DNA from 3 places in the Paenibacillus sp. FSL R5-0623 genome. Region 1 is predicted to be linked to each of the others. Evidence: riboswitches for the same ligand, from Rfam matches in the RefSeq annotation. Region 1 holds a riboswitch; each other region holds the start of a gene.
What was found. Region 1 has a riboswitch for thiamine pyrophosphate ahead of thiC (phosphomethylpyrimidine synthase ThiC). Riboswitches for the same ligand answer to the same signal wherever they lie in the genome.
Positions count from the first base shown of each region.

Region 2: another riboswitch for thiamine pyrophosphate. It lies ahead of MKY92_RS04390 (ECF transporter S component); the one in region 1 lies ahead of thiC (phosphomethylpyrimidine synthase ThiC).
Region 3: another riboswitch for thiamine pyrophosphate. It lies ahead of MKY92_RS17680 (thiamine phosphate synthase); the one in region 1 lies ahead of thiC (phosphomethylpyrimidine synthase ThiC).

Region 1 covers NZ_CP150233.1:718,910-725,636, forward strand. The annotation lists gene MKY92_RS03415 (alpha/beta hydrolase) at 1-464, opposite strand, end outside; gene MKY92_RS03420 (IclR family transcriptional regulator) at 824-1,567, shown strand; TPP riboswitch at 1,716-1,829, shown strand; gene thiC (phosphomethylpyrimidine synthase ThiC) at 2,220-4,037, shown strand; gene MKY92_RS03430 (hypothetical protein) at 4,572-5,258, opposite strand; gene MKY92_RS03435 (hypothetical protein) at 5,434-5,601, opposite strand; gene MKY92_RS03440 (zinc ribbon domain-containing protein) at 6,068-6,727, opposite strand, start outside.
Region 2 covers NZ_CP150233.1:944,724-951,450, forward strand. The annotation lists gene MKY92_RS04380 (pectate lyase) at 184-852, shown strand; gene MKY92_RS04385 (copper amine oxidase N-terminal domain-containing protein) at 1,039-1,992, opposite strand; TPP riboswitch at 2,160-2,270, shown strand; gene MKY92_RS04390 (ECF transporter S component) at 2,498-3,091, shown strand; gene MKY92_RS04395 (ABC transporter ATP-binding protein) at 3,092-4,663, shown strand; gene MKY92_RS04400 (energy-coupling factor transporter transmembrane component T) at 4,638-5,432, shown strand; gene MKY92_RS04405 (PQQ-binding-like beta-propeller repeat protein) at 5,534-6,727, shown strand, end outside.
Region 3 covers NZ_CP150233.1:4,036,390-4,043,116, forward strand. The annotation lists gene MKY92_RS17650 (C40 family peptidase) at 1-493, shown strand, start outside; gene MKY92_RS17655 (response regulator transcription factor) at 604-1,308, opposite strand; gene MKY92_RS17660 (ThiF family adenylyltransferase) at 1,428-2,477, opposite strand; gene MKY92_RS17665 (thiazole synthase) at 2,474-3,241, opposite strand; gene thiS (sulfur carrier protein ThiS) at 3,244-3,447, opposite strand; gene thiO (glycine oxidase ThiO) at 3,444-4,616, opposite strand; gene MKY92_RS17680 (thiamine phosphate synthase) at 4,634-5,329, opposite strand; TPP riboswitch at 5,522-5,631, opposite strand; gene MKY92_RS17685 (ABC-F family ATP-binding cassette domain-containing protein) at 5,708-6,727, opposite strand, start outside.

The sequences.
Region 1 (6,727 bases):
GCTACGGCTTTGTTCACCTGTGAGGCGAAGCCATAATCGAACATGACCACGTTGAACCCAAGTTGATGGGCATAGTGTGCCAGGTCATACATGGGTACCCATGTTTCTTCACGATTGGCACCATAGCCGTGACTAAAAATAATCGTTTTGCTTGCAGCATTGTCAGCAGGTATATACCATCCCTGCATCGTCCGGCTGCCATCTGCTGCCGGGAACGTGATGTCTTCGTACTTCATGTTCTTGGCCTGCATTGGATTGGAGAAGACCGGTGCTACCGTTGGATTGGATAATACCCATGCGATGTAACCATGCAGTGCAATAAAACAAAACAGTAGAAAAAATACAACGGAGAGCAGCAACGCTACGATAATATGTTTGAACCGAATCAGCCTCGGTGATAGGGAAGAGGGCAGATCGGACACTTTTGTTTGCAGCGGGGCTTCGCTCTGGGATGTTGGATACATGAATGCCCCTCCTTTGAAGTTCAGTTGAAGATAACAACGACATGAAAAGAGAATTGCGTCGATTTCAGAGCCTGCTTCAGAGCGATATCTTAATGTAATATATCTTTATCGTATGTTCCCGTATAGTCAAAGTCAATTGATTGAGGGCATTTGTTACGCAATTGTTATATAGTTCTTAAGATATATGGGTAACATTACCTTAGTGTGTAAATTACAGGGGATTAAGTCTTATAAAAAGGAAAAATTTACATGTTGGCTTATTTCGATTTTGGCTCTTTTTGGTTTACAGATGAGACCGTTTCTCATATAATTTATGTAACCAAGTTTCATGTGATGAAACATGAGGAGGGCATTATGCCATGGAAGATCGCAAGTTAACCGTCCGGGCTGTGGAACGGGCGCTGGATATATTATTATGTTTTACCACACGAAGTGATCTGGGACTCACCGAAATCGCCAGCCAGATCGGCCTGCACAAAAGTACAGTGCACCGTTTGATGGCTACGCTGGAGGATCGAGGGTTCGTAATCCGCGATGCAGCAACAGAGAAGTACCGCCTTGGCATCCGAATCTGGGAGCTGTCAGCTCATATGTCCCGCAGTGATGATCCCGCTATTCTGCTGCTGCCTGCGATGGAGCGACTGAGGGATCGATTGGGGGAGACCGTGAGTCTGTACCTGCGTGATGGCAGTGAACGGATTCGGATTCAGGCTGTGCAAAGTGATCAGGCGATTCGCCGAGTTGCTCCCGTTGGTGTTAGACTCCCGCTGTCTGTGGGCGCTTCCAGCAAAGTTTTGATGGCGTTTGCCACGGACGAGGATCGTGAAGAATTGATGAATGGTCCTGAATGGCCGGTATTTATCGATCCAGCGGTGTATTTGGCGCAAATGGTAGACATTCGGGATAACGGATATGCGACGAGTTATGAGGAACGTGAGCCGGGAGCTGCCGCGGTATCGGTACCGATTATGGATCGCAGAGGCAATATTGCAGCTGCCCTCTCGGTCTCAGGGCCTGTCAGTCGACTCTCGCAAGAGACTTTGCACGAATACGCACCTGTGCTAAAGGAAGCTGCTACGCAGATGGGGCTCATGTTATCCTGATGTCGATGTAAGGTCTGTCACCAATTAAGTTAGTAATCTGGAATATAAAGGTTGTTTTTATGTTCCGGTTGCGCTACTCTGTAATGGACGGCCCATCGGGGCCAGCTTCATTGAATATGAACTGCGGCATGTGTATGCCGCAACTTGTTAACGTTACTGGGGGAGTCCGAATTGTCCGGACTGAGACGGAATCGCATGAGATTCCGGACCCTTTGCACCTGATCTGGATCATACCAGCGTAGGGAAGTAATCGGCGATATGACCACAACCACCACATGATGTGACCCTTGTAGGGCTCCGTTAAGGAGCTGCATAAAGGTGCATTATTGGTGATGGACATTAAAAGTCGGTTCCTTCGGGGACCGGCTTTTTTATATACAGTGAACAGGCGATATAGCGAGGATTCTATGGGCTTCTTTTTCAATAACCTGCGAAAGTGGGCTTGGATGAGGAGGGAAGTCACCATAGATCCATGATCTGCGGCAGCCTTCGGTCTGTTGTGAACTGTACATAAATAATGTCTCCCCTGGTCTGGTGTAGGATCGCTCTTTCTTCTCTGCATTGCGCATGATTTGGGACAGGTACGTAAGCGAGCTAATGATGATGCCAACCCAAAAACAAGCGAACGAACAATGAGGAGGAGACAAGTGACATGAGTACAGAAAATCAAACGGGACAACAAGCGATGGAACAGCAACATAACGGTCAGCAGGTGGAAAAGGAAACAAGCGCGGCCGGACGGGTTCAGCCCTTTCCGGGCAGCCGCAAAGTCTACATTCAGGGCTCACGGCCGGACATTGCAGTACCGGAACGTGAGATAGCCCTTCATGACACGAATACTCCCCAAGGGGTGGAGCATAACGAACCGCTGCGTGTCTACGATACGAGCGGCCCTATGACCGATCCCGGATTTCACGCCGATATCCGTGCAGGTCTGCCAGCCCTGCGTACCCTCTGGATCACAGAGCGTGGCGATGTCGAGGCTTACCAGGGCCGTACGGTTAAACCGGAGGATAACGGACTGAAGCCCGGAGGGAAGAGAGCCGGTGCCGAAGAGTATCCCGGATTACGTGGCAAACCCTTGCGGGCACAGCCAGGACGCTGTGTGACCCAGATGCACTACGCGAGACAGGGAGTCATTACGGCAGAGATGGAATTCGCTGCCATTCGTGAAGGTGTGGAGCCGGAATTTGTAAGGCAGGAGCTGGCGAGTGGACGGGCCATCCTGCCGTCTAACATCAATCACCCGGAGAGTGAGCCGATGTTGATCGGTCGCCATTTTCATGTGAAGATCAATGCCAACATTGGCAACTCTGCTGTATCTTCTTCCATCGAGGAAGAGGTTGAGAAGATGACCTGGGCGGTACGCTGGGGATCGGATACCGTAATGGATCTGTCCACAGGCAAAAACATTCATACCACCCGGGAATGGATTATCCGCAATTCACCTGTGCCGATTGGTACGGTGCCGCTGTATCAGGCGCTGGAGAAGGTGAATGGCGAAGCGGAAGCGCTGACCTGGGAGTTATACCGTGACACACTCATTGAGCAGGCAGAGCAGGGTGTGGACTACTTTACGATTCATGCAGGTGTACTGCTGCGTTATATCCCGATGACGGCCAAGCGGATGACAGGCATTGTGTCTCGCGGTGGGTCCATTATGGCAGCATGGTGCCTTGCGCATCATCAGGAGAATTTTTTGTACACTCATTTTGAAGAAATCTGCGAGATTATGAAAAGGTATGATGTGGCGTTTTCGCTGGGAGATGGACTCCGTCCAGGTAGTATCTACGATGCCAATGACGAAGCTCAGATGGCGGAACTGGCTACGCTGGGGGAACTGACGCAGATTGCGTGGAAGCATGATGTGCAGGTGATGATCGAAGGTCCGGGGCATGTGCCGATGCACAAGATCAAGGAGAATGTGGATATGCAGATGGAGATATGTAAAGAGGCACCGTTCTATACGCTGGGGCCGCTGACGACCGACATTGCCCCGGGATACGATCACATCACATCCGCCATTGGTGCGGCCATGATTGGCTGGTTCGGCACGTCCATGCTCTGTTATGTTACGCCAAAAGAACATTTGGGCCTGCCCAACAAGGATGATGTGCGGGAAGGCGTCATCGCCTACAAGATCGCGGCCCACGCTGCCGATCTGGCGAAAGGCCATCCGCGTGCTCAACGCCGCGATGATGCATTGTCCAAGGCACGTTTCGAGTTCCGTTGGCGTGACCAGTTTAACCTGTCACTGGACCCTGAACGTGCGCTGTCCTACCATGATGAGACGCTGCCAGCAGAAGGGGCCAAAGAAGCTCATTTCTGCTCGATGTGCGGACCGAAGTTCTGTAGCATGCGCATCACGCAGGACATTCGGGCCTTTGCCGCGGATAAAGGATTGTCCGAGAATGAGGCTGTAGCTGCCGGGATGCAGGAAAAGGCCGAGGAATATCGGACACGTTCCTAGGCGCCGATACAGCGCAAGCTGGGCAGTCTGACATCATTTGCAGGTGAGAATACTGCTATCATGTCGTCTTTTTCATCTTATTGATCAGCTTCCTGATACTTTTTATCAGCATTATGGTTGATTGTCTAGCAGATGTTTAATAAAATGAATGTAGGTAAACACCAATAAGAGTAGCCAGGCCAATGGCTACTCCTGCACAGCATTTGCGGTGGGTATTCCTCCGAGTGCAGCAAGTTCAGATGAAGTGACCCGTCAGGCCGTCAACCTGTGGCGGGTCACTTCTTTTTACGATCGATGTATGTCAGGAGCGCAATAATTAACATCGCGAACACGATTACGTCGTTAAAAGAGAAGTTCATAGGATCACCTCCCACTGGAGGCAAACCTATTTCCCACCACAAATTGGCTGTACAAAGTGATTATACCATTTGAAATGCTCTTGTTCGAGAGCATTTTTATTTTGCAAAAGAAGTCAATATAGTAGTTTTCACATGTTTTTAGTGATTGTAATATTTCACTTCAAATCCGCTACTACTATCGAGCCACACCCAAATTCTTCTCCAAATATGCCGCAAGCAATGCCAACGGACTATGGATCGGAATACCGCGATCTATTGTAACCTGTGCAGCTGCTGGAGCCATAGAGAGTTGGGCTGCCACTACCGTTTTACCCGGATGCCGCTTAGCAATCTGCTGTAAGCCTTCACGTACCGCTTCGAGATACCCTTGCTGATCTCCACGCATAATCAACTCAAATGTCCCAGGGATGCACACGGCATCTGTCTGAGATGTCTTGGCAACGTGTAGTTGCACATTCTCATCCTCTTGCTGTAATGCCTGATTCACCCGTGCCATCGTTCCTTCAATCGTTGCCGGGTTGGTGAATGCGATTATGTAATCTCCTGGTACTCGCCGTATCTCCTGCAATAACGGATCATCTATGCCGATCACAGGCACAGGGACCTGTGTCGCTTCCTGCTCCAGTACTGTCGCAAAGAGGGTACACGTGACCAGAATGGCATCGGCATGACATTCGGCGATCCATTGGAGCGTCTGGGCTACTTTCTCGTGAATGACGACCTCGTTAAAGTCAGCGTCATGTTTAAGACGATCCAGACCTGGATCGACGTAATGGACCAATTCAACTTCATAAGGAGCAAGCGTTTCTTCGATTAAGGCGATGTTGGAATAATGAGCGTGAAAACAACCAATGGTGATCATGTGCTAAGTCCCCTTTTACAGTTCGTATATGTCATGGATCTTGTAGATATTTAAACCATTATAGAAACACACCTGAGGACTGTACAGTTGTTTGTTACTCAACGCCAATAACCGCCCTTCCGCCAAACTGCGGAAAGACGGTTGATAACCGTACTAATTGGTTCTGGTGTCCATTTTATCGAAGGGAAGGAGAAGCGCTCTTCTTCGCCATTTTTTGCTGCAGAATTTCATGAAAGGATAGACCTTGAGTGTTCTCATTCTCCTTTTTAGGAGCAGTGGTCGCCGTGTTGCGCGGATATTGGTGGTGGTACGGGATCATTTGCTGAATAGGCATGCGGATCATCTTGGTTCCTCCTTTAATGCATTTTTTTAAAATTATGTATTTCGACTGGTTATGTTGCCAGGTGCACATATAGGTACATATGACTTGTTAGACGAAATAAATGACTTTAGAATATAAATCCAATTGGATTGTAGTGATTTTACCCGGTTTTAAGGAGATGTAAACGGTTTTAGGGAAATTCAGGAGTAAAGAACCTGATATGAGAGGTTTGATATGGGAGGATCGAATCGGTTGTTATGTGAATAGTCCCAATTCTAAGGAAGTCAATGGTACCGACATATGAGGCATATTATCTGGTTAAATGATGCAAAGCATGCTAACTAACTTGGTACCATGGTCGGGTTGTTTAGGTGGTTACGTAGTTCCGGATATAACAAAAAACTGCCGAGCGAACCCGGCAGCTTGCGTAATATGAAGAAGGATGCGAGGAAACTTTGATCCTGTCTGAGGTGGCATTGTGTTGGTTTTATCTATTTTGATGAACAGCGATGTATATATCTACTTGTACACTTTCGGGATTCAGGCTGCGTTCATCATACAATTCAAAATCCCCGGTGAACGTACGATCGCTTTGTTTGTCCCATGCCCACACGGCTCCCCAAGCTTCGCCAACAACCTCTGCCATCGGTCCTTTTCTGGAAGTGAATACGGCGTAAGTTGCAGGAGGGAGTAGAATGTCATCCAATCCTTCAGGCAATGATTCGTTCGGACTGACCTCATGCCCTACCAGTATGGTGTATTCTCCGGTTATGCCATCGGTGTAATCCGTGTAACAGCCATAGCGAACAACTTCAGGTGCAGGGAGGTGCTCTGAGGCAAAATAATTGTTCCAGAGTCCCTGAATACAGCCTTTGCCACTGATCTCAATGGCGTTGGTTGTGCGGGCGGATACGCCGGCAAGACGTTTGCCTGGGAGCGTGACATAACGAACGGGCTGGGCAGAGAACGAATGATCTGTTGTTGCCTGACCAGGATTAGCAGAAGCAGTAGAGTTTTCAGCGAGAGATTCTGCATGTTGATCCGTTGTATTCGTGCGCCAACGCTTCAAAAAAGGAAGCTGGTTACGCAGCATCGAACGAGCGGATTCCTCATCCATGCCCTCGTCCTTCAGAATGGCAGTGCACAT
Region 2 (6,727 bases), 230 kb from region 1:
ATGCCGATATGACAGGGATTATGCGTTGTCATGATATATCTGATCTAATGATTATTCTAGTTACCTTCCTTATTTGGTAGGATTAGGTTGAGGTCGGACAGAGGTGCACCTCTGACGAACTTCCAGGACAAGCTCAGGCTTGTACATTACCAAATAACGAGAGAATAAGGGAGGAATAAAGTTATGAAAAAAATGTTGACGTTGTTACTTTCCGCTGGTTTGGTTGCTTCCATATTTGGTGCAGTTCCGGTTGCTGCTGCGCCTACAGTTGTTAATTCAACGATTGTTGTTCCAAAGGGCACGACCTATGACGGTCAAGGAAAAACATTTGTAGCCAATCCTTCCACACTGGGCGACGGATCTCAAGCAGAGGGTCAGAAGCCAGTCTTTCGCCTGGAGGCAGGGGCCACGCTCAAAAATGTAAACATTGGATCACCAGCTGCTGATGGTGTTCACTGTTATGGCAACTGTAATATATCGAATGTGGTCTGGCAGGATGTGGGTGAGGATGCACTGACATTGAAGTCTGCCGGAACGGTTAACATTACCGGTGGGGCAGCGTATAAGGCTTATGATAAAGTGTTCCAGATGAATGCAGCTGGAACAATTAACATCAAAAATTTCCGTGCAGACGATATTGGCAAACTGGTTCGCCAAAATGGTGGAACTTCCTTTGCAGTTAACATGACGCTGGATAACTCCAACATTTCCAATGTGAAAGATTCGATTATGCGTACAGACAGCAGTACATCACAAGGCAAAATTACGAATACCCGTTATTCCAAAGTACCAACGTTGTTCAAGGGGTTTGCTTCAGGGAAAACGAGCCAGTCCGGAAACACGCAATATTAAACAGAAGATTGAATCGCTTGAGTTGTTAAAGGTTTAAGCCCCGCTTGTGACTGGAAGTAATTTGGAATATAACGCCAAAAAGAGCGTCTCAAGGTCATTGCCACACTGACTTTGAGGGACGCTCTTTTGTAATGCAGATGTCATAGTATAGTTCTGCTGAGCAATGTTTTATAGAGGATGCTCAAATTATTTCTCTCCCGGAACTTCAACGATGACTTTGCCTTTCTCGGGGACAACAGAACCGGTATCAATGGAGCCCAACTTGTTCATGATCTCGTAAGAGGTTTCTTCAAGCATGCGAGAGTACTTGAATGATACGAGTGTTTGACCTGCTACGGAAGGACGAGTCCCTGCTTCAGCAACGGCTTTGGTTTTAATAAAGAACAGGTCACCGATGGTTCCGGCATTTTTGCTGATGTTGGCCTGCCATTGTAGCAGGGCACTTCCATTTTTAAGGATGTAATAACTGATCAGATCGTTATCCTCAACAACGAAGAAACGATCTTTTTTTCCTTGTTCAAAAATGTATTCAATGGATGAATCCACCGGACCCAAAGGGTTGCGAATGTCCAGACGTGCTTGTCCCAGTTCAGAGAAGCGTGGCAGATGCAGTGCGGCTTCACGCGCCACAGTCAGATCGGAACTGTTATATTCTTTTACAATCGTAGCATCGGTAGTGTAAATGTAGGCTTCCTTGGCCTTCTGGTTCCACTGCACCTTGGCACCAAAAGCTTCACCGATGGCACGGAGCGGAAGCATCGCTTTACCATTCACCAGAATCGGCGCGGAGGATAATGTCGCATTCTGACCGTTTTTCTTCATTGTTTTGCTGTTAGGTGTAAGAACATACTTATCACTGCCTGTGCTAATGCTGATCTCTTTTGTTTTGTTATTGTAACCAAACGTATAGTTGCCGAGGAATTGAAGCTCCGTCAATGCCACGTACGTAATACCCTGCCGTATGACAACATCATATTGAGCTTGAACATTGTTAATATAAGCTGTCGGTTTAGGTTTGGTTGCTGCGGCTTCCGCCACAGTGGATGAGAGCAAGGCAGGTGCCGTGCCTGCGGTGAGTATCGAAGCGGCAAGGACCATTTTCCATGTTTTAAGCTGCCAAGCAGAGTTGTACTTTTTCATCACTATCAATCTCCCTTCTAATGTTTAAGACGCACTACATAACCTAAATGTTGCATATTATGGAAAGTGGACCATCACATGTCTCCTTCCCTTTTACCCCAAATGAAGCATGATGATTCTTCTAGGGATTGCCACAAATACCCATCTGATGTAGAGTAGAAGCAATGAAATAAGTGAACCGGGAGCTCAATGAAGTTGGGCTGAGAGAGTGGCCTTGTGCCGCTGACCGTACATCTGATCTGGGTAATGCCAGCGTAGAGAACATAGATTTGCGATATGTTAGGGTGAATTGTGGGAATGAACGTGGATGAACAACAGACCTCTTTGAACTGTGGTGGTGTATCTGCCAGGGGAGAGGGAATGGTTGATATTCCGTATTTTCGACATCCATCCAATACATCATTGTGAGGATTGTACACTGTGCGTAAGGCCTGCCCGGAACCGGGGAGGCTTTTTCGTTTATTTTTATAACCCCCACAGGGAACAGAGGAAGGACGTAGAGAACATGGCAGCAACAGCAAGCAACAAACGATTGAAACTAACGGATATTCTGGTAACCATCGTGATCGCAGTGGTGTTTGGGGTGATCTACAAGATATGGGGACCTACATATGACTTGATGAAACCATTCGGCGTTCATGCGGAGCAGATGATCTACGGCATGTGGTTTATGGCGGGCACGTTTGCTTTTGTTATCATTCGTAAACCAGGCGTGGCTATTCTTGCCGAAGTTGCGGCTTCAACGGTAAGTGCTTTTTTGGGCAGTGAATGGGGCATGTCCACACTTGTATACGGTCTGTTGCAAGGATTGGGAGCCGAGATATTCTTCGCAGCATTTTTGTATCGCAAAACCAATCTGTTTGTCACCTGTCTTGCAGCCATAGGAGCCGCAGCGGCTTCGCTTTTGCTGGATTACCAGTACGGGTATATTGATTCACTCTCGGCCTGGAATTATACGTTATTTATTGGATTCCGCTTCATCGGAAGCATCTTGATTGCAGGAGTGTTCGCTTATTATCTCGCCAAAGCATTGGAACTGACCGGTGTAACACGTTCACTCAGACCGGTATCCAAACAGGATTATGAGGCGCTGGATTAGATGAACGGGGAAGGGAATTCGCAAGCGGTAAGTGTGACGAATCTAAGATGCAAGTTCCCGGGAGAGAAAGCCTTGGTATTTCAAGGCTTGTCTCTTTCTGTGCGTCAAGGAGAGAAAGTGCTGTTGCTTGGCCCGAGTGGCTCCGGTAAATCGACGTTATTGCAAATTTTGAGCGGTCTGATACCACGTTCGGTTGAGATTCCGATGAAATGTGATGATATTCAGGTTCCCGCCAAAGCAGGAGTGGTCTTTCAAGATCCGGATACCCAGTTCTGTATGTCTTTTACGGATGAAGAGATCGCATTTGTGCTGGAAAACCGAAATATTCCGCGTGAAGAGATGCCTGCTCTGATTAAATATTATCTGAAACAAGTGGGATTATCCTTTGAACAGAATCGTGTATTGATCCAGTCCATGTCTCAGGGGATGAAGCAGCGTCTCGCGATTGCTTCGATGCTTGCCATGGACCCGGAGGTATTGTTTTTGGATGAACCCACTGCACTGTTGGATGATGAGGGGACTTCCCAGGTGTGGGATACCGTCAAACGCATCGTCAGTGACAAAACGATCATCATCGTTGAACACAAAATTAACGAGATTGTGGATATGGTCGACCGAATTATTGTGTTATCACCTGAAGGAAAGATCGTGGCGGATGGGCCAGCACAGCAGGTATTTACGCATGAACGGGGCAAGCTGAAGGCTTATGGAATCTGGTATCCGGGTGTGTGGGATGAGCACGAGCAGGCAGCTAAGGAAGAAGAGAGAAGTGCTTCTGGAGAGCTTCAATTGTGTGTGGACCAAGGCATCTCAAGTTTGGAAGCACAGCAATCGTCTGGTTTATCCGATACACCGGGTATATCCCCCATATCTCACGTCTCATCCTTATCACCTGTATCACCCGCCTATCAGCCTGCACTGGACTTGCAGCAGTTCACCGGATGGCGTGGGAAAACACCCTTCATTCAGGTAGAACAGGCCAAAGTATGGCATGGAGACTGGATTGGTATTGTCGGAGTTAATGGAGCTGGCAAGAGTTCATTGTTGTTATCTCTGATGAATATCCTAAAAACAACAGGTCATTATGAGGTGGACGGTCAGCCTTCTGGCAAAACGGAGCAGCTTGCAGATCGAATCGCGTTTGTATTTCAGAACCCGGAGTTTCAATTTGTGACCAACACGGTTGCGGAAGAAGTGGAATTCTCATTGCTGGGGGGCAGGATTTCAACGGAAGAAAGACTTGTCAGGACTGATCATATGTTGAATCAATTTGGGCTAATAGACCTCTCCGAGCGCCATCCCTACCAATTATCGATGGGGCAGAAACGACGCTTGAGCGTTGCCTCTGCACTGGTGAGAGAGCAGCGAATACTGCTGTTGGATGAACCTACTTTTGGACAGGATGCCCGCAATACGTTTGCCATGTTAGCACAGCTGGAGCAATTGCGGAGAGAGGGAACAGCTATTGTTATGGTTACCCATGATCGTGAAATTGTAAAAAGATATTGCACCCGAATCTGGACGGTAGATGAGGGGAGGTTAACTGATGCAACTGTCGTTTCCTCACCGTGAAACCTGGCTTCATAACGTCAATTCGGGATTAAAGATGATCATTCTGACGATGATGTTTGTCATCGTTATCCTCATTCACAATCTGAATGTAATGGCCAACGTTGCAGTGGCGATGATGCTATTACTGTGCTGGACAGGTCATCCGTGGTACAGATTGATACTGTATGCATCACCATTCATTCTGGTTTTTATCTCCACGTCCACAGGCATGATGATGTTTGGTAAGGGCGAGACCACATGGTATAAGTGGGGATTGATCCACATAACCGAAGAGAGTTTCTATCGCGGTCTACACTTGGGTTTTCGCTCGCTCACTATGGCCGCGGCTGGGTTACTCTTTGGTCTTACGACCAAGCCAGTACGGCTGTTTTATTCCCTGATGCAGCAGTGGCGGCTTCCCGCAAAATATGCCTATAGCTTTCTGGCCGCGATGCGCATGATCCCGATTATGCTGGATGAATTCCAGACGCTCCGTTACGCTATTCGTATTCGTGGAACACAGCAACGTGGCTCTCGCTGGAACGTGTATGGAACACTCAAGCGTTACGCTATTCCGCTGCTGGCACAGAGCATTCGCCGTGCACAGCGAATGGCGGTTGCGATGGAAGCGAAAGGATTTACGGATGGCGCGAGCCGAACGTATTACATTCAGATTGGCTATTCGCGAGCTGATCTGTGGTTTGTATTTTATTATATGCTCACCTTAACAGCTGCTTATTACATCGGGGTTACCTTTCCTTATCATGCTACGATGGTGGATGTAAGGTAATATTGGGAGATAGATAGAAATATATTGATGAAAACGCTAACTTTTTCCTTTTTACTGCGTCTCTATTGGAAATAACTTCTAATGGATGGGGATGAACGAGAGTGAAGACGGGTCCTGACTGGCAGAGAACGGGGTACAAATGGATTACCATGACTGGATTATCAGCTGCGCTGTTGACGGGATGGATGCTGCTGGATTCCAAAATGGTCGTGCTTGGAGGAGGACAAGCTTTGGCTACAACGCCACAAGCCTTGGGTGCAAGCTCTCAAGTCTTATCAACACAGTTGGCCTACAAACAAGGAGAACCCGTTACGCTCATGAATGACATCCCTCTGTTCAAAAACAGAAGGGACGGCAGTGTGGCTGCTGACCAGCTGGGGATTGAATACTATACAACAAAAAACGAAAAGTATACGTTGGCCTCGGTTCGTGGCGAGTGGGTGCAGCTTAAGTCAATCGATCATGGAAACTTTTGGTTGCCAAGTTGGTATGCACTGAAGGAGAGCAGAAGCATGACGGAAATAGCTCCCCAAAGCTTCACGCTCCAATCAGGCAGTAAGCTGTATCTGGCTCCGGATAGTTCTATAACTTGGTCTAATGAGAAATCGCTAACAGATAAGGCTGTTATTGTTGCAAAGTGGAAAGGCTGGTATGGGGTCTCCATTGCCCCACGAGTCTGGGATAAAGAATCCTTCACGTATCGGCCAGGACTCTTCTGGATCAAGGCACAGGCCATAGAACAGCGGATGAATGTGGCGGATGGTTGGTTCCAACAGGATACATCGCTGCCAACTTCGGTTATACGCCATCTGACAGATATTAAGCTGAATAAGGCAACCACCTCCAAACAAGTGGCTGGGTGGTTAGGCGAGCCGGATTGGAAAGAGAGTTCAAGCAATCTAAATTACACGGGTGATTCAATGAGTATTGGACAGACCTGGAGATATGAGCGGGAAGATGGGCAATTTTTGGTCACATTCAACAAGAATGGCAGACTGGTCAGAACACGCTGGAATTTAGCACAGGATAATCGAAATGCTGTTGTTTCCGATTGGAACATCAGTCGGACGGATGAATATGGGTTCACAACAAAAATCTATGGCACAACACTGCCAACGACAATCCCTTGGAAACCGGTATGGACCAACCAGGGGGATATTAACTACACTTTTTTGCAAGCAGCTACAGATGATGTTCTCCTGATGAAAGGGGATGACGGTGGGTTTAGTGGGGATTACTACGAAGGCTCCATATATGCTCTTGACCGACATTCGGGCCAAAGATTATGGGGGATC
Region 3 (6,727 bases), 3.3 Mb from region 1:
AAACATCTTTGTCCAAAAGGCCGTAACCGTCGGGTTGTGCGCTACACTAGGTTTTGGAGCTGTACTAATGACTAACGCACCTGTTGCACAGGCAGCAACTGCTTCTGTATCCACAGGTCAACAAATTGTTAACTATGGCAAAAAATTCACTGGAACTCCATATAAATTTGGTGCTTCAACTTCAACAACCAAAGTTTTTGACTGCTCTTCTTTTATGAAATATATTTTCAAAAAGTATGGTGTAGATTTGCCGCGCACTTCCGTGAAACAATCCAAAGAAGGTAAAGCTGTGTCTAAAGCTAATCTGCGTGTCGGAGATCTGGTATTCTTCTCCAGTGGTAGCCGTTCTACCGGTTCCAATGTCACTCACGTAGGCGTTTATGCGGGAAATGGTAAGATTCTGCATACGTATGGATCTCCAGGCGTAACCCTCTCTGATCTGGATTCTGGTACTTGGAAGAGAACGTATGTTAAAGCTCGTCGTGTACTTTAGAATCACATCATAGCTAATCAGTAAGGACCGGAGGTTACTATCCGGTCTTTTATTTTTACCCTCTTTTTGCCACACTCTAAACTGGTGATTCATGGAACCAACTTCGTAATCTAATTTTTATCATGCAGCATATAACCGATCCCACGCACAGTATGAATCAGTTTCACACTTCTTCCCTTATCCACCTTAACCCTCAGATGTTTGATATACACATCCACAACGTTGGTATCCATCGCATATTCATATCCCCATACTTCCCGCAAAATGTCACTCCGGGTACATGCTTCATTCACATGCAGGGCCAGGAATTCCAGCAATTCGTACTCTTTTGGCGTTAATGTCAGGTATTCACCCGCACGATTTACACGTCTTGAACGCAAATTGACTTTAAGATCATGAACTACAATTACTTCCTCACCCTCTGGTGTTGCATTCGCAAAAACACGCAACAAATTTCGTATTCTGGCAAGCATCACGGTCAAGTGGATAGGTTCCTCCATCACATCATTAGCTCCGAAATCCAGCCATTCCACGATGAACTGAGGAGATGCATCTGAAGTAATAACCAGTAGAGGTATAACATGACCTTTATCTATCCAACGTTTTAACTCTTCTCTCTTCTGTTGGGTCCGATAGCCCTGACCCTTTTCACTATCTACCAGGATGATCAGATTGATATGTAACAACGATGGCTCAACGGATTGGTTAAGTTCAGACCATTCCTTACGGTGTACCTCATACCCTTCGGAACATAGTGCATCCTGAATAAGGTCAACCTGCTCTCCTGCTCCAATCAGCAAAATGGCTGTTTTCACTCTTTTTCACCCGGCCTGTCTCTATCCCCGCTGCTCGCAGCAATGGTTGGTACAGATAGCATGCCGTAAAATGAAAAAGTCCATTCCCTTAAGGGAACAGACATTGCTTCATTTTTGCTTCAACCAAAGTAGCGGTGAACGAGTGTACGTGCCTCAGCTGTATCTTTTGTTCCGTGAACAAGAACACGTCCATCTTGGAAAATGACCATTCTATAGACCCCTGTTGTAAAAGAAACCAGAAACGGATTGGATTCCACTTTTCCTTCTTGAAGTCTATCCAGACGTTCTGCCGTATGTTTAAGATCCAGATTCATACGCCGTGCAGGTCGGATCTGAACGGTGTCCCTGCCACATAACACATCGGTTTTCTCCAGATTGGACGCAGAAAGATATGGATACGTTGCCGAAGTGCCGCAGGAAGAACAGTCTTGCTTTTTCGCACCATCCACATTGATGGATATGTATTCGTTCCTCCACACGTCAAATGACAATAACTTACGTCTCAATGCATTTACATTGCCACTAAGTAACTTCATCGCTTCTGCGGTCTGATTCGCCGTTACCATCTGTACGGCTTGAGGTATGATGCCAGACGTATCACAGGTATCTCCACCCAGAGGGACTTCACCGAGCAAACAATTTAAACATGGCGTATCTCCAGGCATAAACGTATAGGTAATGCCGTAACTTCCTACACATCCACCATAAATCCAGGGAATACGGTGTTTCTGTGCCATATCATTAATGAGTAGTCGGGTATCAAAATTATCCGTTGCATCCATGATCAAGTCTGTATGCTGAACGAGTTCTTCCAACTCATCTACTCTAACATCCAACACTTTCCCTTCCACATGAACCGTGGAATTAATGGCAGATAACCGTTTTTCCGCCGCCATTGCCTTCGGAATCCGTTCAATTGCGTCCTGTTCTACATATAATTGCTGTCGCTGCAGGTTACTCCACTCCACATAATCACGATCCACAATCGTTAGGTGTCCGACTCCTGAACGAACTAACGTTTCTGCAATTCCTGTTCCGAGTGCGCCAGCGCCTACAATTAAAACTCTGCTGTCACTCAATCTGGCCTGGCCTTCCTTGCCAAGTGGCGCGTAACGTTCCTGTCTGGAATAACGATCAGCCTGCTCGGAAGATGTTATTTGATCTGTCATGTATGAACCATTCCTTCCACCGGACTACTGGCTGCTGCATAACGCTTTATGGGAATCATGCCTGCCTCATATGCCAATCTGCCCGCTTCTACCCCCAATCGCATCGCTTTAGCCATGCTCACTGGATCGCCTGATCCGGATACGGCTGTATTTAACAATACACCATCTGCACCAAGTTCCATCGCATAAGCAGCATCTTTTGGGGAGCGCAACCCTGCATCTACAATCACAGGTACAACGGCCTGCTCAATGATGATCTCAAGGTTATAGGGATTGATGATGCCTCTGCCAGCTCCGATGGGAGAAGCGCCAGGCATTACAGCATGTACGCCAAGCAATTGCAGCCTTTTGGCCAGAATGACATCATCCGAAATATAAGGCAATACCGTGAAGCCCTTTTCAAGCAAAATTTCGCAAGCCTTGTACGTTTCAATCGGATCTGGGAGTAACGTCATTCCATCTCCTATGACTTCGACTTTTATCATATCACAAAGTCCTGAAGCCCGCGCAAGCTCGGCAATTCGCACCGCCTCTTCCGCAGTGGAAGCCCCCGCCGTATTCGGAAGAAGAGTGTATTTGTCCAGATCCAACGTATCCAGGAAATGCTTCTGGTTGCGTTCCTCCAGATTCAGACGACGAACAGCAAAGGTCAAAACTTCCGTTTCAGATGCTTCCACAGCCTGACTTTGCACTTCCAGATCCGAAAACTTGCCTGTTCCGAGCAACAATCTGGACTCAAACGTATATTTACCAATGTTCAACATCATCAACCGCCTCCTACAAAATGTACAATCTCAATTCGATCGCCTTCTCTTAATGCTGTTGACTCATGGTGCTCACGCGTTAAGATATGCCTGTTCAGCTCAACAACTACAGTCTTGACTTGCAGGTCAAAAGATTGGAGCAATTTATCCACACGATTCAATCTGTCTTCAATCTCCATCCGTTGACCATTAACGATGATATTCACTGCACCACTCCCTTTCTGTTCAATCGCTCAGGGCTCAGCGCCTCAATTCCGAGTTCTTCTGAGCTTTTGCCAGCGAGCAACTCAGCGATAAGCCTGCCTGTTATCGCACTAAGCAAGATACCGTTGCGGTAATGTCCAAAGGCGGCGAACAACCCGGGTATACTCTTGCAAGCACCTATATAAGGCAGTCCATCGGGAGTTCCCGGTCTTACGCCTGCCCACGCTCGTATAAATTGTGCTTCTTTCATCCCAGGCACCCAGTGGGTAGCCGCTGTTAGCAGCTTCTGAACACCCTGTACAGAAACGTTCAAATCCGTTCTGCCTGGCAGACTGGTTGCACCGAGCCAAACTTCGCCATTGGCTTTGGGAACAATATAGATATCCTCTGCATACACCGTTCTATCAGGTCTGTACCCTGCATGTTCATCTGAGAACTGAACGGCGGCTATTTCACCTTTTACCGACCACACAGGCAAGCTCAGATTCACATGTCTCATCAACTCTTCACTCTGTAATCCAGCCGCTATAATGACATGTTTGCATCTCATCTCACCGATCGATGTGGTGATTCCCTGCACACCGTGTTCGTTTGCTTGCACACGTATATCCTGTATGTCCTCCATTACCCGTGCTCCTATTGCTTGAGCGGATTCGGCGTACGCCTTCGTTAGGTGGACTGGGAGAATCTCACTCTCGTGAGGTCTGTAATAGGCTCCATACGTATCTCTGTTAAGCCATGATGCCTCCTGTTGCACAACGGAACGATCCCACCACATCTCATCAGCAGAACTAGACAACGCAGACTTCCGATTGTCCTTATAACTACTTAATTCACTGTATGAACGAAAAGGAGTTAGGAATCCCTGGCGTTGCAGACCAGTCTCTACCTCACTGAGTGTAGCCATTAGCACTTGTTGCTCGGTAAGTAACTGTCTACTCTGCCTGGCAAGCTTAGCCATCAAAGGATGAGCAAAATCCTCACTGTCGGCCGCCAGCATTCCAGCTGCTGCGCAAGAAGTGCCTCCTGCAATCGCCGAACGCTCCAGCAACAGCACATCCTGTCCACGGGAAGCAAGCTCATATGCGATGGCACATCCAACAACGCCTCCGCCTACAATAATCGTTTCTGCATGAATCTTATCCGGTCTATCAGTAATGATCTTCTTCATCAGCTCATCTCCTTGATTCAGCGGCTCAAACTTTCTGTACCAACGATAGCCTGCCTTAATAATGCAGCCGCCCGATCCGGGGAATCGCTCGCCCACACATTCGAGATCACAGCGACTCCCTGTGCGCCTGCAGAACGAATAGCGTGAATGTTTCCCGGTTCGATGCCCCCAATCGCCATGACAGGAATGGAGACACCAGAGCACACTTCAGCCAGAGCATATAATCCTCTTGGTTCAAGATCAGGCTTACTGTTGGTTGAGTAGACATGCCCGAAGAAAAGGTAATCGGCTCCCCGTTCTTCAGCGATTTTTGCCTCATCGATTGAATGAACAGATACACCCAGACGAAGTCGCTGCACATTGCTTATAACAGCTGGGTTATAGTTACGTATCGCATCTTGCCCCCAATGTACACCGCCATAGATGTCATTCTGTGGTGGCAGCTCTGAACCATTTATAACAATGCGACAAGATGGAACGCCAATGCTAAGCAGACTTTCAGCCCAACCGATCTTGTCTTGCCATGTGAGTTGTTTTTCTCGTATGTGAATATAGTCCACCCATGGCCAAACGTCCTTTGCAGCTTTTACAAAAGATGCTTGATCCCCTGCACCCGTAGATACAACATGCAGTTCAAATGATCCGTGTACATGTTCATGAGAAAATACCGTACTGTTCATCTCCTTCCATGCGTGAATGCTATGAAAACACAAAAAAGCCACTCCCGTAGGGGAGTGGCTGCGTATTAATTATAGGACCAGATGACTGACTGATACATACAGTTCATTTCGTGCAATAAAGCTATAGACCCTATAGCCATAACGTTATACACGCAACTGCATGTTTCAATTCGTTAAGCAGACGGTTGAAATTCTTTGAATTGCCGTTTGCTCACGTCATTCACTGAAACGCGCTCGCCACTTCCCTACGCTGGTATGATCCAGATCAGGTGCAAAGGGTCCAGAATCGCATTCTTCCATCTCAGCCGCATCGTGCGGCCCCCCTAGTGTTCATATGAAGTTGTAGCCTATGTTACCATAGACGGATTTTTTTGTCACCGTCATTTCTGTTAAACATTGTCTTAAATCGCCCTAGTTTTTCTCAGACCATTCTTCGACATTCCATGTTTTGGTGACCCAACCCTCGTAGAAATCAGGTTCATGAGATACCAGTAACACCGTTCCCTTGAATTCTTGCAAGGCACGCTGCAACTCCGCTTTGGCTGTGACATCCAGATGGTTTGTCGGCTCATCGAATAAAATCCAGTTGCTTTCACGCATCAAGAGTTTGCATAAACGAACCTTGGCTTGTTCTCCACCACTCAGCATGTTAAGCGGACGAGTAATGTGCTCATTTTTCAACCCGCAGCGAGCGAGATGACCCCGGACCTCATTCTGGGTCAAATGTGAAAACTCATTCCAGACATCCTCAATCGGCGTGATATTCCCAGCACGAACTTCCTGCTCAAAATAGGCCGTTTCCAGATAATCTCCCAAGAAAGTCTTTCCACTAAGTGGAGATATTTTTCCCAGGATGGTTTTTAATAGCGTCGATTTACCCACACCATTACAACCTACGATGGCAATTTTCTCACCACGTTCAATTGTCATCGTCATTTTGGGCAGCAAAGGATACGTATATCCAATTTCAAAATCAATACCCTCAAAGACCGTTTTGCTGCTCGCACGGGCATCCTTGAATTTGAACGTTGGTTTGGCCGCTTCATCTGGGCGATCAATACGTTCAATTCTGTCCAGCTGCTTCTCCCGGCTCTTTGCTCGACCTGAAGTTGAAGCACGTGCCTTGTTACGCTGAATGAAGTCTTCCTGCTTCTTGATGTACTCTTGCTGCTTCTCGTATGCATCAATATGCTGGGCTTTATTCATATCAGCCATCTCAAGGAACTTGTTATAGTTCGCTGCATATCTCGTTAATTTGGCAAATTCCAAATGATAAATGACATTTACGACTTCATTCATGAATTCGGTGTCATGGGAGATTAAGAGAAACGCGTGCGGGTAGTCCTTCAGGTAACGTGACAGCCATTCAATATGCTCTACGTCCAGATAGTTGGTCGGCTCATCCAGCAAAAGAGCTGTAGGTTTCTCGAG